Regions from separate parts of the Rhizobium sp. LjRoot258 genome, predicted to be linked through region 1. Evidence: predicted binding sites of a transcription regulator. Region 1 holds the regulator's gene; the other holds the start of a gene.
The links. Region 1 encodes HrcA, which represses chaperone genes, less so after heat shock. Its sites were predicted from a motif close to GTTAGCACTCNCNNNNNGNGAGTGCTAAC; they were not measured.

Region 1 (7,977 bases):
CGGACGCTTCCAATATGGGAATTGCCTCACGCGGACGCAAGGCAGATATCGGCGCCGCTCGCAGGGAGCCCGCAAGGGGTCCGACCTTGACAAAGCAAGCGCCGCCTCGCATCAAAACCTGCCCGTACCGGCTGCGCCGATTTGCGACGGGAATATAAACAAATGGTGCATGCCGCGAAAACGCGCACCACGAGGACGGAACGATCGGAATGGCAGACCCTAGAAAGATCATCATCGACACCGACCCCGGCCAGGACGACGCCGCGGCCATCATGCTGGCCTTCGGCAGCCCGGAAGAGCTCGAAGTGCTCGGCATCACCACGGTCGCCGGCAATGTGCCGCTCTCTTACACCAGCCGCAATGCGCGCATCGTCTGCGAGCTCTGTGGCCGGACAGATACCAAGGTCTTTGCCGGCGCCGACAAACCGATCGCGCGAAAGCTGGTGACCGCTGAGCACGTGCATGGCAAGACCGGGCTTGATGGTCCCGTTCTCGATGAGCCTAATATGCAGCTACAGCCGCAGCATTCCGTGGATTTCATCATCGAAACGCTACGCAACGAGCCTGAAGGCACGGTGACGCTCTGCACGCTGGGGCCGCTCACCAACATCGGCATGGCCTTCCAGAAGGCGCCCGACATCATCCCGCGCATCCGCGAACTGGTGATGATGGGCGGCGGCTTCTTCGAAGGCGGCAACATCACGCCGGCCGCCGAGTTCAACATCTACGTCGATCCCGAGGCAGCCGATATCGTCTTCCGCTCTGGCATCCCCATCGTGATGATGCCGCTCGACGTCACACACAAGCTTCTGACCCGAAAGGATCGCGTCAAGCGCATGGCCGATCTCGGCACGCGCCCGGCGATCGCCATGGTCGAGATGCTGGAATTCTTCGAACGCTTCGATGTCGAGAAGTACGGCTCCGACGGCGGTCCGTTGCACGACCCGACGGTTATCGCCTATCTCTTGAAGCCGGAGCTTTTCAAGGGGCGAACCTGCAATGTCGAGATCGAGGTGAAGTCTGAGCTGACGGCCGGCATGACCGTCGTCGACTGGTGGCACGTGACCGACCGCAAGCGCAATGCGCAGGTCATGCGCGATGTCGATGCGGACGGCTTCTTCGATCTGCTGATCGAACGTTTCGCCCGCATCTGAGGTTCAGATTGGCTTTCAGGCGCCTGAGAGATCAGGCGTCCTTCTGGTCGAAAACGGAATTCGTTTCGGGTTCGACGAGCTTCGGCCCGCCCTTGGCGACGCCGACCATGGCGGGGCGCAGAACACGCTCACCAATGGTGTAACCGGCCTGAACGACCTGAACCACGGTGTTGTTCGGCACATCGGGGTTCGGCACTTCGAACATGGCCTGGTGGAAGTTCGGATCAAACTTCTGGCCGACCGGCTCCAGTTTGCGGACCCCGTGGCGCTCAAGCGCCGACAACATCGAGCGCTCCGTCATCTCCACACCTTCGATCAGCGTCGTCAGTCCGGGATCGGCGGCAGCCCTGGCTTCCTCAGGGATCGCATCGATGGCGCGGCGCAGGTTGTCCGAAACGGCCAGCATGTCGCGCGCAAAGCCCGCGGCGGAGTAGGTCCTCGCATCCTTGACTTCGCGCTCTGTGCGGCGGCGCAGGTTATCCATCTCTGCGGCAAGGCGCAGATAGCGGTCGCGCAGCTCTGTATTCTCGGACTTTAGCAGTTCCAGCGGATCGGGCTTTGCGCTGGCTTCGGCGGCTTCGTTCTCGACGTTTGCGGCGGCATCCGCTGCGGCTTCGGCCGCGGCGGCGTCAGGTCCGTTCTTCGTCGTTTCGTCAGTCATGACGTTCTCCGGTGATTGATGTCCTTTAGGATGTGCCCGATATCGAGCTTTGACGGGCAAAAATCAAGTCTGCGTGACCGAAAAGCATGACTTGTAGGCAATCGTGCCGGGCCACCCCACAGGGTCTAGCTTGACTTGGCCGTGCTAAAGTTCTTTCATTTTAGGTGCAACTAAATCAATAGTGCTTCGACCTCATCCAGGTCAGGGAGCGACGATCATGGGCGATCAAAAAACGTATTCGGGGCGCTGCTTCTGCGGTGCCGTGGAGATCGTCGTCACCGGAGACCCGGTGGCTATGGGTTACTGCCACTGCGCCTCCTGTCGGCATTGGTCGGCGGGACCGGTCAACGCCTTCACGCTGTGGCAGCCGCAGGCTGTCCATGTCACCAAAGGCGGAGAGCACGTGGAAGGCTACCAGAGGTCCGATACGAGCGTGCGGAAGTTCTGCGAGCTTTGCGGTGGGCATCTCTACACCGAGCACCCGACCTGGGGCGTCACCGACGTTTACGCGGCACTTCTGCCCGATCTTGACTACGCTCCAGCGCTGCACGTGAACTATCAGGAAAGCGTGCTGCACATCCGTGACGGCCTGCCAAAATACAAAGACATGCCTGCAGAGATGGGCGGCTCGGGCGACCTGCTCCCGGAGTAGCTCTCCTACTTCGAGCCGCGTGACAACCGCGTCATCAGCTGGGCGGTATAGTCGACCATCGGCACGATGCGCGAGTAGTTGAGTCGCGTCGGCCCGATGACGCCGACAGCGCCGACAATGCGGTCGTCATCGTCACGATAGGGCGCGACGATCAGCGATGAACCGGAAAGTGAGAAGAGCTTGTTCTCCGAGCCGATGAAGATGCGCACGCCCGGCCCGCTTTCGGCGAGGTTGAGAAGTTCCAGCAGACTGTCCTTCTTCTCGAGGTCGTCGAACAGCATGCGCAGGCGGTCGAGATCGTCGGCGCCGGCGAGATCGGCGAGCAGATTGGCGCGGCCGCGAATGATCAGTTGGGCCGGTTTGCCCTCGTCGGCGCTGCCCGACCAGACGGCGATGCCGCGCTCGACGAGATCCTGCGATAGCGCATCGAGTTCGAGGCGGACATCGTCCTTCAGTCGACTTAATTGATTGCGCAGTTCCGGCAGCGTCTGGCCGGTCATGTGTGCGTTGAGGAAGTTGGCGGCCTCGGTCAATTGCGATGACGTCACGCCTGCCGGAAGCTCGATGATGCGGTTTTCGACCTGATCGTGATCGCCGACGAGAACCGCAAGCGCCTTGGTCGGCTCAAGGCGGATGAACTCGACGTGCTTGAGAACAGGATCGCTCTTCGAGGTGATGACGAGCCCGGCGCCGCGCGAAATGCCCGAGAGCATGCGGCTTGCCTCGTTCATCATCAATTCCATCGGATTGTCGCGGCTTTCGGCGCGCACCTGGCGATCGATGTTGGCGCGATCCTCGGCCGAGAGATCCCCGACCTGCATGAAGGCGTCGACGAAGAAGCGCAGGCCGACCTGTGTCGGCAGACGGCCGGCACTGACATGCGGCGAATAGATGAGGCCAAGTTCTTCCAGATCGCTCATCACGTTGCGCACGGAGGCGGGTGACAGCGACATCGGCAGGATACGCGACAGGTTGCGGGAACCGAGCGGTTCACCCGTCTCCAGATAGCCCTCGACGATGCGACGAAAGATTTCCTTGGAGCGTTCATCCAGCGCAGCCACTGCATCTGAAACCGACGTCGATCTGAACTCCATGAACCCTTGCGTACCCGTGCTGACGATGATCCGACAAAATATAGCCAATCTCCCCGCAGCGGCAAAAGGGAAATTGCAAATGGACGCTGCCGATCGTAGAAGCTCTCAACAACATAAGCACGCATGATCTTTTGAAAACCGCTCGCGGTCTTCGACATCATGATTCAGGAGAATACTATGCGGCCCTCAGGCAGAAAAACCGACCAGATGCGCAAGGTCTCGTTCGAGCGCAATTTCTCCAAGCACGCGGAAGGCTCCTGTCTGGTGAAGTTCGGCGATACGCATGTGCTGTGCACGGCGAGCATCGAGGAGAAGCCTCCGGCATGGCTGCGCAACACCGGCAAGGGTTGGGTCACGGCCGAATACGGCATGCTGCCGCGCGCCACAGGCGAGCGTATGAAGCGCGAAGCCGCATCCGGCAAGCAGGGCGGCCGTACACAGGAGATCCAGCGCCTGATCGGTCGTTCGCTGCGCGCTGTCGTCGACCTCAAGGAACTCGGCGAGCGCCAGATCACGCTCGACTGCGACGTCATCCAGGCGGATGGCGGAACGCGTACGGCGTCCATTACCGGCGCCTGGATCGCGCTCTACGACTGCCTGAAGTGGATGGAAAGCCGCAACATGCTCAAGGTCGAGCGCGTCCTCAAGGACCACGTCGCAGCCATTTCCTGCGGCATCTTCGCCAACCAGTCGGTGATTGACCTCGACTATCTCGAGGACTCCTCGGCTGAGACCGACGCGAACTTCGTGATGACGGGCAACGGCGGCATCGTTGAAATCCAGGGCACCGCTGAAGGCACGCCCTTCACCGGCGAGGAATTCGCCTCGCTGATGGCCCTCGCCCAGGTAGGCATCGCCGAGCTCGTCGCGATGCAGAAGCAGGCCATCGCCGGATGAACGACATGCTGGAAGGCATGCTGGAGACGGCGCTCTATGCGGACGATCTCGACAAGGCCGAAGCCTTTTATGAAGGCATTCTCGGCCTTTCGAAGATCTCGCGGGGCGGCGACCGACATGTCTTCTTTCGCTGCGGCGCCGGGGTGTTGCTGATCTTCAACCCGCAGGAAACGATCAAGCCTCCCTCGCCCACCTCCTTGCAGGTTCCGCCGCACGGCACGACCGGTGCAGGACACGCCTGTTTCCGCGTTTCCGGGGAAAATCTCGATGCGATTGCAGCCCGGCTGACGTCCGAGGGTGTCGCCATCGAATCCGAAGTCACCTGGCCGCAGGGCGGCCGATCGATCTATTTCCGCGACCCGGCGGGCAACAGCCTCGAATGCGCCGAAGCCGGCATCTGGGGCATCGAATAGGACAGTCATGCGTAAGCTCGAAACGAAGACCATCGTCGTTGCCAGCCATAATGCCGGCAAGATCCGGGAAATCCAGGACCTCATCGGTCCGTTCGGCTTCACGGCGAAATCGGCCGCCGAGTTGAATTTCGTGGAGCCCGACGAGACCGGCACGACCTTCGAGGAAAACGCGACGATCAAGGCGCGCGCCTCCGCCGAAGCCTCTGGATTGCCGGCGCTGTCGGACGATTCCGGTCTCGTCATCGATGCACTCGGCGGCGATCCCGGCGTCTACACCGCCAACTGGGCGGAGAAACCCGACGGTACGCGCGACTTCGCGATGGCGATGGAGAAGGTCGAGGCGGCTTTGGAAACGGCCGGCGCTTCGAAGCCGGCGCAGCGCGCTGCGCGTTTCGTCAGCGTACTCTGCCTTGCCTGGCCGGACGGCCACGCGGAGCTTTTCCGCGGCGAAGTCGAAGGTACCGTCGTCTGGCCGCCGCGCGGCAGCCAGGGCTTCGGCTACGATCCGGTCTTTCAACCCGAGGGCTATGAGACTACCTTTGGCGAGATGAGCGCGGAAGAAAAGCACGGCTGGAAGCCCGGCGACGCAGAAGCACTGTCGCACCGCGCCCGCGCCTTCAAGATCTTCGTCGAAACCTGCCTGGAAGCCTAAGGGCAAACGTGGACACTTTGGAACAGCCTGATCTGATGCGCTATGCCGCTCTTCTGCCCGATACCGGCGAACCCGGCTTCGGCGTCTACGTGCATTGGCCGTTCTGTGCCGCCAAGTGCCCTTACTGTGATTTCAATAGCCATGTCCGCCACCAGCCGGTGGATCAGGAACGCTTTACCGCGGGCTTCCTGAAGGAGATGGCGACGGTGCGCCAGATGAGCGGGCCAAAGACGGTGACCAGCATCTTCCTCGGCGGCGGCACGCCATCGTTGATGAAACCGTCCACGGTGTCGGCCATTCTCGACGGTATCGCCAAGCACTGGCACGTGCCCGATGGGATCGAGATCACCATGGAGGCAAACCCTTCCAGCGTCGAGGCGGAACGCTTCCGCGGCTATCGTGCCGCCGGCGTCAATCGCGTGTCGCTCGGCGTCCAGGCGCTCAACGACCGCGACCTGAAGTTTCTCGGACGGCTGCACGACGTTGCCGATGCGCTGAAGGCGATCAAGCTGGCGCGCGACATCTTCCCGCGCATGTCCTTCGATCTGATCTATGCGCGCCCGAACCAGACCGTCGACGAATGGGAACGCGAGTTGAAGGAGGCGTTCTCCTACGCCGTCGATCACCTTTCGCTCTATCAACTGACGATCGAGGAAGGCACTCCGTTCTTCGGGCTTCACAAGGCCGGCAAGCTTGTCGTTCCGGACGGCGACCAATCGGCGCTGCTCTATGAAGCGACGCAGGACATCACCGCCGGCGAAGGGCTGCCCGCCTACGAGGTTTCCAACCATGCGCGTCCGGGCGCGGAGAGCCGGCACAACCTCACCTACTGGCGCTACGGCGATTACGCCGGCATCGGCCCCGGTGCCCATGGGCGGCTGACGCGTGGCTCCATGAAGATTGCCACTGCGACAGAGCGGAAGCCAGAGAGCTGGCTGGATCTGGTCGAGCGCGATGGACACGGCATGCTGGACACGGAGCAACTCGGTTATGAGGAGCAGGCCGACGAACTGCTGCTGATGGGGTTGCGTCTCAAGGAAGGCGTGGACCTTTCCCGCTGGCAGCAGCTTTCGGGCCGCGACCTGGACCCGAAGCGTGAAGAGTTTCTTTTGGAGCATGGCTTTATCGAGCGGATCGGCAATTCTCGCCTGCGCTGCACGCCGTCGGGCATGCTGATCCTCGATTCCGTGGTCGCCGATCTCGCCTGCTAGGCTGGTCGCTTTCTCCCCAGAGCGAACAATCGCCCGTCAATCGCCGCGAGGCCGATTGCGATCATCGCCATGCCGATCAGATGCTTGACCTGCAATTGCTCGCCGAGAATGGCTGCGCCAAGCAGGATGGCGCTGACCGGAATCAGGAAGGTCACGAGCATCAGGTTCGTTGCCCCGGCGGTCGCCAGGATGCGGAAGAACAGCACATAGGCGATCGCCGTCGAAAGCAAGGCCAGGCCGAACAGCGCCATCCAGGTTTCCAGTGAAGGAGCGGCCAATGTCCACGGCTGGTCGACGATGAGCGCGATCGGCAGCATCAGGACGGTGGAGGCGCTGACCTGTCCTGCAGCGGGAATGAGCGGCGCCATGCCCATCTGGCGGAAGCGCCGGCCGAAGATCCCGGCAAAGGAATAGGAGAGCGCAGCACCGAGCACCGCAAGCTGCGCCAGCACGTTCGACCCGAGATCGCGCAACACGTCGAAACCGATCATATAGGCGACGCCCGCAAAGCCGACGAGAACGCCGAGCAGGCGATTGCCGGTCATCTTTTCATCCGCTGTCAGGAAATGCGCGACGACGACGCCAAACAGCGGCGTTGTGGCATTCAGGATCGAGGCGAGGCCACTTGCGATATGCGTCTGGCCCCAGACGATGAGACAGAACGGGATCATATTGTTGAGGATGCCCATGCCGAAGAAGGCCGCCCAGGACCTGCCGTCACGCGGCATGACATGGCCGGTCGCACGCACAATAAGATTCAGTGCCAGCGCGGCGATCAGCACCCGACCCGTGACGATCGTAAAGGGCGGCAGGCTCTTCACGAGAATGCCGTTGAAGAGGAAGGATCCGCCCCACAGCAGGGAGAGCACCAGCAACATTCCCCACTCGGCAAAGCCCATCTGTTTCTGCTGCATCGTCTTCTCCCTGGTCAGCCTGCGACCGGTCTACATCTCAGTACAGGCTGCCGCCACCCGATTGTTGCGCGGTGCTGGCGCATTTTTCCTGATTTATTCTCGCTCATCGCTCAGCTCTACGAAGCTTTTACGGCGGCTTTCATGCTGATATTATTGCTATGCCAGTCCCGCGACAAACGAGTCTTTCTCGATCCATGATATAGTTGAGCTAAACCATGAGCGATTATCTTCCCTCCCTTTCGGCCCTTCGAGCCTTTGAAGCGGCCGCCCGACACCTCAGCATGACGTTGGCGGCGAAAGAGCTCAACGTGACGCCGGGAGCCGTCAGT
Region 2 (7,977 bases), 450 kb from region 1:
TTGCCTGGGATCGTCCACGGCGTGGTCGTCCAGATCACCACGAAGGCGCCCTTGAGTTCGCTCGGGCCTTCGGCGATCGGGAATTTCACCCAGATCATATCGCTTTCGACATCGGCGTATTCGACCTCGGCTTCCGCGAGTGCCGTGCGCTCGACGACCGACCACATGATCGGCTTCGAGCCGCGATAAAGCTGGCCAGATTTCGCGATCTTCAGCAGTTCGCCGGCGATGCGCGATTCCGCGTGGAAGTTCATCGTCGTGTAGGGGTTTTCGAAGTCTCCCTCGATGCCGAGGCGCTTGAACTCCTCCGACTGCACCTTGATCCAGCCAGCCGCAAAGTCACGGCATTCCTGGCGGAATTCGTTGACCGGAACCTCGTCCTTGTTCTTGCCCTTCTCGCGGTACTTCTCCTCGATCTTCCATTCAATCGGGAGGCCGTGGCAGTCCCAGCCGGGAACGTAGTTGGCGTCGAAGCCGCGCATCTGGAACGAGCGGTTGATGACGTCCTTGAGGATCTTGTTCAGCGCGTGGCCGATGTGGATGTTGCCGTTGGCATAGGGAGGGCCGTCGTGGAGCACGAACTTCTCGCGGCCGGCGGCGGACGCCCGAAGCTTCTTGTAGAGGCCCATCTGCTGCCAGCGGGCAACGGTTTCCGGCTCCTTCTGCGGCAAGCCGGCGCGCATCGGGAAGTCTGTTTCCGGTAGATAGAGGGTCTTCGAGTAGTCGATTTTTTCGGCTGTATCGGTCATGTCTAGCAATCGTCTCTAGGCGCCACGGGAGCGGGTGCAACGGGCTTGAAAATTGGTGACGGAGGCGCTCGTCGTCCAAGCGCCGAAAACCCGGACCTTCCGGCCGCTTAGCGCGCGCGGAAGGCCGGGCCGATAATTCGTATCGCGATCGCCAGCAAGAACTTGTTCATCGCGCCGGTTCATAGGCGCTTTTGCAGTGAAAAGGAAGAGGGATTCCATGACGTCGTCGCATGGAAAACCGCGGGCATTTTCATCCGCGGCTTCCGTTTTCGAGCGACGATCAGTCGCGCGGCGGCACCTTTGCCGGGGTCAGCACATTGACGACGACAGCGACGATGATGTTCAGCGCCAATGCGAACCGGGTCGTGAAAGTTATGGAAGGGTACCCCAAGGAGCCCGATATCGGGAACGATGAGCAGCCAGCAGGTCCGCCGTCGCAAAAAACCATTGCCTTTCAGTGCTGGGGGCGCAGCGAACCCGCGTCTTATCAAAGAGATGACATATCCCCGTGAGCGAGCGCGGCAAGCGCCGCCGCCCTGAAAGAGCCACAATTTTCGAAAGCGGCTGAACGTCAAATGAAGCAGATCTTCCGGTCGAGCTCGCCGAGCGACTGCACGCCCGCAAGCAGCGCCCTCGCCTCTTCCTTGTCACGGCTCATCTGCTCCACAAGAGGATCGAGGCCGTCAAACTTCAGTTCCGGCCGCAGGTGGCCGAAGAAGGATACGGAACAGGTCTGCCCGTAGAGGTCGCCGCTGAAATCGAAGACATAGGTCTCGAGCAGTGGCGCGCCGTTGTCGATCACCGTCGGTCGGCGGCCATAGCTGGCGACACCATCGTGGAGAGTGCCATCGGCACGACGGAAGCGAACGGCATAGATACCCGCCCTGAGGTCGGCTTCAGCGGGCAACTGCATATTCGCGGTCGGAAAGCCGAGCTGGCGGCCAAGCTTCTCGCCACCGATCACCTCCGCTTCCACCGTATAGTGATAGCCGAGCATGGCAGCCGCCTCGCTGACATTGCCGTCCTTCAGCAGTTCGCGAATGTGGCTCGAGGACACCACGTCGGTATTCTCGTCGCGAAAGGCGTCGATCAACGTCACGCCGAAGCCATATTTCTGACCAGCATCCATCAGGAAGGCCGGACCGCCTTCCCGGCCACGGCCGAAATGAAAGTTGAAGCCCGTGACGACCTCGGATGCGCCTAGCCAATCCTTCAGGATCGAGTGGATGAAATCGTCCGCCGAGCGCTGCGAAAACTCCCTGTCGAAGGGATATTCGATGACTGCGTTGAAGCCGATCGCTTCGAGGATACGCGCCTTGAGCGGTGCCGGCGTCAGGCGAAAGACCGGCTGGTCAGGGCGAAAGACCGTGCGGGGATGTGGTTCAAATGTCAGGACCAGCGCCGGAATGCCGCGCTGCCTCGATATCTCCAAGGCCCGGTTGAGGACGGACTGGTGACCCCTATGCACACCATCGAAGTTGCCGATGGCAATTACGCCGCCACGCAGGTGGGCCGGCAGGCGTTCACGGGTTTCGTTGCGGTGAAAAACGGTCATCGGCTGGCTTTTCTTATGCGAGGCTCTTTATGCGAGACGAGGCATCCACCACTTCGGTGTCGCTTTTTCGCGGTCCAGATAGGCCGTGAGGATCGCCTCGTCGGTCTCTCCGTTCAGCGTGTATTCCTTCGCGTGGATGCCGCCGCTGATATAGAGGAGGTCAAGGCCGTAATCGAGAGCGCCACGAACATCTGTCGGCATGCCGTCCCCGATTGCAAGGACGCGGCTCGGCGGAAAGTCGCCGTGGGCCTCGCGGGCGACTGACAATACGGCCTCGTAAATCGGCTTGTGCGGCTTGCCGGCAATGCGCGTCTCACCACCGAGCTGATTGTAGTAGGCCGCCATCGCGCCGGCGCAAGGGATGATCTTATGGCCGCGCTCGACAACCAGATCGGGGTTGGCGCAGATCATCGGCACGCCACGCGTCTGAAACGCCTTCAGCATCTCGGTGTAGTCTTCCGGGGTCTCGGTTTCGTCGTCGAAGAAACCGGTGCAGACGACGGAGTCCGCATCCCTGGCGTCGACGCGCTCCACACCAAGCCCCTCGATAATCGCTAGGTCGCGATCCGGTCCAAGCAGAAATACCTTCTTCGGCCCCTCTGCGATCAGGCCCCGCGTGACGTCGCCCGATGTGACGATACGGTCATAGGCGCCATCCTGGATGCCGATCTGGCGAAGCTGCGTCACGACCTGCGGAGCGATGCGCGGCGAGTTGGTGATCAGAACGACCGTCAGCCCCTCCCCGCGCGCTGCCTCCAGCGCTGCAGCCGCCTTCGGGAAAGGATCGACACCATTGTGCAAGACACCCCAGACATCGCAGAACACCGCATCATACTGGCTGGTGATTTCCGCAAAGTTCTCGATCCGCTTGGCCATTCCGATTTCCCGATCTCGTTAAGTCACGGGTGACATCGCAAAGGCATGCCGGGATGGCAAGGCATTTTGCGGTGGCCTGCTGCAAAAAAACCGGAGGCCGCCGACTAGAGGACGGCCGCGGCAGCCTTGAGGAACAGACCCGCGGCGGTGGAGACCCCGATGACCGTGAGAATGCCAGCCTTGAAGCGAAAGAGCAGGACGGACGCCAGCACGAAGATCCCGAGTGCCGCGATATCCAGCGTCCACCACTGCGGCCAGGAGAGGCTGGCGATCGGCAGACCGGTCTTCCCGGAGAGGAGCCCCACGCGCCCAACCTCGGCAAAGAGCACGTGCAGGCCGAACCACAGTGCAAGATTGAAAATGACGCCGACGACTGCCGCGGTGATTGCCTCAAGTGCGGCCGAGAGGTTCTCGTTGTTGCGCAGCTTTTCGATGTAGGGAGCTCCGGCGAAGATCCAGATGAAGCTCGGCACAAAGGTCGCCCATGCAGCGAGGAAGGCGCCGAGAACGCCGCCGGCAAGCGGCGCCATCAGGACGGGGTTGCGATAGCCGGCGAGAAAACCGACGAAACAGAGGACAAGGACCAACGGGCCGGGCGTCGTTTCGGCAAGTGCCAGCCCGTCGAGCATCTCGCCGGGCTGGAGCCAGGCGTAATGGCCGACGGCGACCTGAGCGACGTAGGAAAGGACGGCGTAGGCGCCTTCGAAGGTAATGACGGCCATCTTGGAGAAGAAGATGAAGACCGCACCGAAAACATTGGTTTCGCCGCTCAACGTCTCAGCGATCAGGTCCGTCGGCGCGTCAAGGCCACGAATGAAAAGAAGCGGCGATTGCCAGACGAGGATCCAGAACACGAGCACCACAAGCGGCCTTGCGATCGCATGGGTAGTGACCGCAGCAACAAGCCGGGGCGGGGAGGCTTGCGGCACGGATGGCGCCGCCGATCGACGTTGGCGATGCTTCATCCATAGCAGCCCGGCTGCTCCGGCCAGGATGACAACCAGAGGAAACGGCAGGTTCAGAAGGAAGAGTGCCAGAAACGACGCGCCGGCTACGCAGTCGTGAAAGCGCCCCTTGAGCGCTCGGCGCCCTACCCTAAGCAGTGCCTCGATGACGATGGCCAGAACCGCAGGCTTCACTCCAAAGAAAAGGGCGGGAAGCCATGCCGCCTCATGAAAGACGGCGTAGAGGCTCGACAGCATCAGGATGACAAGGAAGCCCGGCAGAATGAACAGGAGACCAGCAATCATGCCGCCGCGTACGCCGTGCATGAGCCAGCCGATATAGGTCGCCAGTTGCTGGGCCTCCGGGCCTGGCAGCAACATGCAGAAATTCAGCGCGTGCAGGAAGCGGTCCTCGGAAATCCAGCGCTTCTCATCGACAATGGTCTTATGCATGAGGGCGATCTGACCGGCCGGCCCGCCGAAGCTCAGACCGCCGATGCGCGCCCAGACGCGAACCGCCTCTCGCAGCGTCGGTGTCGCCACGATGTCGCCTGCCGCGATCGCCTTGTTCACCGTTGCTGCCCCTCTCGCTCCAAGCGGCTCGATACCATCTGCGTGCATGCGCGGCAATCGGCCATCAGCCAGCGAGGCGCTGAAAGCGTTCAAAGAGGACGGCTTTCCAGCGCCAGGACGTTCGGAAAAACCTCGGCGACAGCGCAGCCCGTCTTACTTCCAACAAGGATTTGCCGTTAAGGCTGTCGCGAAGTCCGTCGAAGAAAAATTGCGGCCGTTCTTGACTCCCCGCCGGGCCACTCCTAAATGCTGCCTCGCTAGCACTCACCAAGGACGAGTGCTAACACCCATCCGTGCGGGCCGCTCCCGGCCTGCGAATGTCATTTGATCGAGGGATTAGACAATGGCAAGCACCAACTTCCGCCCCCTTCACGATCGCGTCGTTGTTCGCCGCGTTGAGTCCGAAGAAAAGACCAAGGGCGGCATCATCATTCCCGACACCGCCAAGGAAAAGCCGCAGGAAGGCGAAATCGTCGCCGTCGGCAACGGCGCTCGTGACGATTCCGGCAAGGTCGTCGCTCTCGACGTCAAGGCTGGTGACCGCGTCCTGTTCGGCAAGTGGTCCGGCACTGAAGTCAAGATCAACGGCGAAGACCTTCTGATCATGAAGGAAGCCGACATCATGGGTATCATCGGCTGATCAGCCGGTTCCCTTTCCGATTTTAGCCACGGGCCCTAAGGCCCGGACAACTCGAATTCAGGAGTTTCAATCATGGCAGCTAAAGAAATCAAGTTTGGCCGCACCGCGCGCGAAAAGATGCTCAAGGGCGTCGACATTCTCGCTGACGCAGTGAAGGTAACGCTCGGCCCGAAGGGTCGCAACGTCATCATCGACAAGTCCTTCGGCGCTCCGCGCATCACCAAGGACGGCGTTTCGGTCGCCAAGGAAATCGAACTGGAAGACAAGTTCGAAAACATGGGCGCCCAGATGGTCCGCGAAGTTGCTTCGAAGACCAACGACATCGCCGGTGACGGCACCACGACTGCAACGGTTCTCGCTCAGGCGATCGTTCGCGAAGGCGGCAAGGCCGTTGCTGCCGGCATGAACCCGATGGACCTGAAGCGCGGCATCGATCTCGCCGTTGCCGAAGTCGTCAAGGATCTCCAGGCCAAGGCCAAGAAGATCAACACCTCGGAAGAGGTCGCGCAGGTCGGGACGATCTCGGCAAACGGCGAAAAGCAGGTCGGTCTCGACATTGCCGAAGCCATGCAGAAGGTCGGCAACGAAGGCGTCATCACCGTTGAAGAAGCCAAGACCGCCGAAACCGAACTCGAAGTCGTCGAAGGCATGCAGTTCGACCGCGGCTACCTCAGCCCCTACTTCGTCACCAACCCGGAAAAGATGATTGCCGACCTCGAAGACGCCTTCATCTTGCTTCACGAGAAGAAGCTCTCGAACCTGCAGGCAATGCTTCCGGTTCTCGAAGCTGTCGTTCAGACCGGCAAGCCGCTCCTCATCATCGCTGAAGATGTCGAAGGCGAAGCTCTCGCGACCCTCGTCGTCAACAAGCTGCGCGGCGGCCTGAAGATTGCTGCCGTCAAGGCTCCTGGCTTCGGCGATCGCCGTAAGGCCATGCTCGAAGACATCGCGATCCTGACCGGTGGTACGGTCATCTCCGAGGACCTCGGCATCAAGCTCGAATCCGTCACGCTCGACATGCTCGGCCGTTCGAAGAAGGTTTCGATCTCCAAGGAAAACACCACGATCGTCGACGGCGCTGGCGCCAAGTCCGACATCGAAGGCCGCGTTGCGCAGATCAAGGCTCAGATCGAAGAAACCACTTCGGACTATGACCGCGAAAAGCTGCAGGAACGTCTGGCCAAGCTCGCTGGCGGCGTTGCCGTGATCCGCGTCGGCGGTTCGACGGAAGTCGAAGTCAAGGAAAAGAAGGACCGCATCGACGACGCGCTCAACGCGACCCGCGCTGCTGTTCAGGAAGGCATCGTACCGGGCGGCGGCGTCGCTCTGCTGCGTTCGTCCACGAAGATCACCGCCAAGGGTGAAAACCAGGATCAGGAAGCCGGCGTCAACATCGTCCGCAGGGCTCTGCAGTCGCTGGTGCGCCAGATCGCCGAGAATGCTGGTGACGAAGCCTCCATCGTTGTCGGCAAGATCCTCGAAAAGAACGAAGACAACTTCGGCTACAACGCCCAGACGTCCGAATATGGCGACATGATCGCCATGGGCATCGTCGACCCGGTCAAGGTTGTTCGCACGGCTCTGCAGAACGCAGCTTCGGTTGCTTCGCTGCTGATCACCACCGAAGCCATGATCGCTGAACTGCCGAAGAAGGACGCTCCTGGCGGCATGCCTGGCGGCATGGGCGGAATGGGCGGAATGGACATGATGTGATAGGCGAAAGCCTTCACTAGTCCACTTCCGGTATCCCGGAATAGGAAGGGCGGTCTTCGGGCCGCCCTTTTTTTCTCTCGCGACTGATTCGCCAGACCGCGCCTTCGAGCTTTTTTCAATCGTCCGCTAAAACGTTTAATCAGAGTTGTGAGCAACCCTCGCATTGAGCGAAGCTTTCGCAAAACTTGTGGTGTTGTATTTTTTCTTTCACAGGCTGATTTCTTTCGTCGTGCAATTTTGTGCACATCTGGTCGCAATGAACCGTGCTGAAACCGCTTCCACTTCAAAATTTGGCGCTTTTTTGCCCCTTCCTGTTATCAAGAGCGCCTTCGGGCGCATTTTCCACTCACAGTAGAGGTCTGCAGCACGCAAAAAAGCCGATTGCCGTTTGCATAAAATCTCTATAAATCCGCGCTGCATTCGGCGCGCGTTCATCAGCCGACGGTCGCGATCCCATATCGATCCTGACCACGAGAGCGCGAGACCGAGTTCGGGAAAGACCCCTCCCGAAATACATCATAAGTTGTGTAATGTGCCAAGAAATTGGACGCGGTTCCGCGAGAGGGACCAGCAATCCAAACCCCATTTCTCGGTCGCCCGAGCATGATGCGCGGCGCAGCATGAACCTGCTCATTTTTGCCGGACGTGCAGCGGGGGAAGCTGCGCCTAAGCTGGGGAAAAATTTGTTCAAAATCGCGAAAACCAACCCCGCCGCACCGCTCATGCCGGGCTCATTGGATGTCAGCAACCATGATCCTGAAATGCTGGCGCAGTTTTCCATTTCGGAGACCTGGGTCGGAGACTTTTCCAGCGGCGTGATCCGCCTCAAGGAATGGAGCGCCATGCTGCACGGGCTGCCGGCCCGCGAATGTGGCCTTCTCAGCCTCATGCGCTGTTACGATCCGAAGGATCACGACCACATCCTGG

Region 2: a site for HrcA is predicted at 4,954-4,982, ahead of groES (co-chaperone GroES). Genes of this name have one in related genera too.

What each region holds. Positions count from the first base shown of each region.
Region 1 covers NZ_CAXUST020000001.1:7,132-15,108, reverse strand. Annotated here, with positions in the region: gene ACSQ9D_RS00075 (nucleoside hydrolase) at 210-1,154, shown strand; gene grpE (nucleotide exchange factor GrpE) at 1,186-1,815, opposite strand; gene ACSQ9D_RS00065 (GFA family protein) at 2,033-2,467, shown strand; gene hrcA (heat-inducible transcriptional repressor HrcA) at 2,473-3,561, opposite strand; gene rph (ribonuclease PH) at 3,739-4,458, shown strand; gene ACSQ9D_RS00050 (VOC family protein) at 4,455-4,871, shown strand; gene rdgB (RdgB/HAM1 family non-canonical purine NTP pyrophosphatase) at 4,879-5,523, shown strand; gene hemW (radical SAM family heme chaperone HemW) at 5,559-6,734, shown strand; gene ACSQ9D_RS00035 (DMT family transporter) at 6,731-7,648, opposite strand; gene gcvA (transcriptional regulator GcvA) at 7,864-7,977, shown strand, end outside.
Region 2 covers NZ_CAXUST020000001.1:453,383-461,359, reverse strand. Annotated here, with positions in the region: gene ileS (isoleucine--tRNA ligase) at 1-749, opposite strand, end outside; gene ACSQ9D_RS02305 (hypothetical protein) at 980-1,261, shown strand; gene ACSQ9D_RS02300 (bifunctional riboflavin kinase/FAD synthetase) at 1,321-2,304, opposite strand; gene ACSQ9D_RS02295 (TIGR01459 family HAD-type hydrolase) at 2,332-3,180, opposite strand; gene chrA (chromate efflux transporter) at 3,285-4,697, opposite strand; gene groES (co-chaperone GroES) at 5,041-5,337, shown strand; gene groL (chaperonin GroEL) at 5,410-7,050, shown strand; gene ACSQ9D_RS02275 (hypothetical protein) at 7,734-7,977, shown strand, end outside.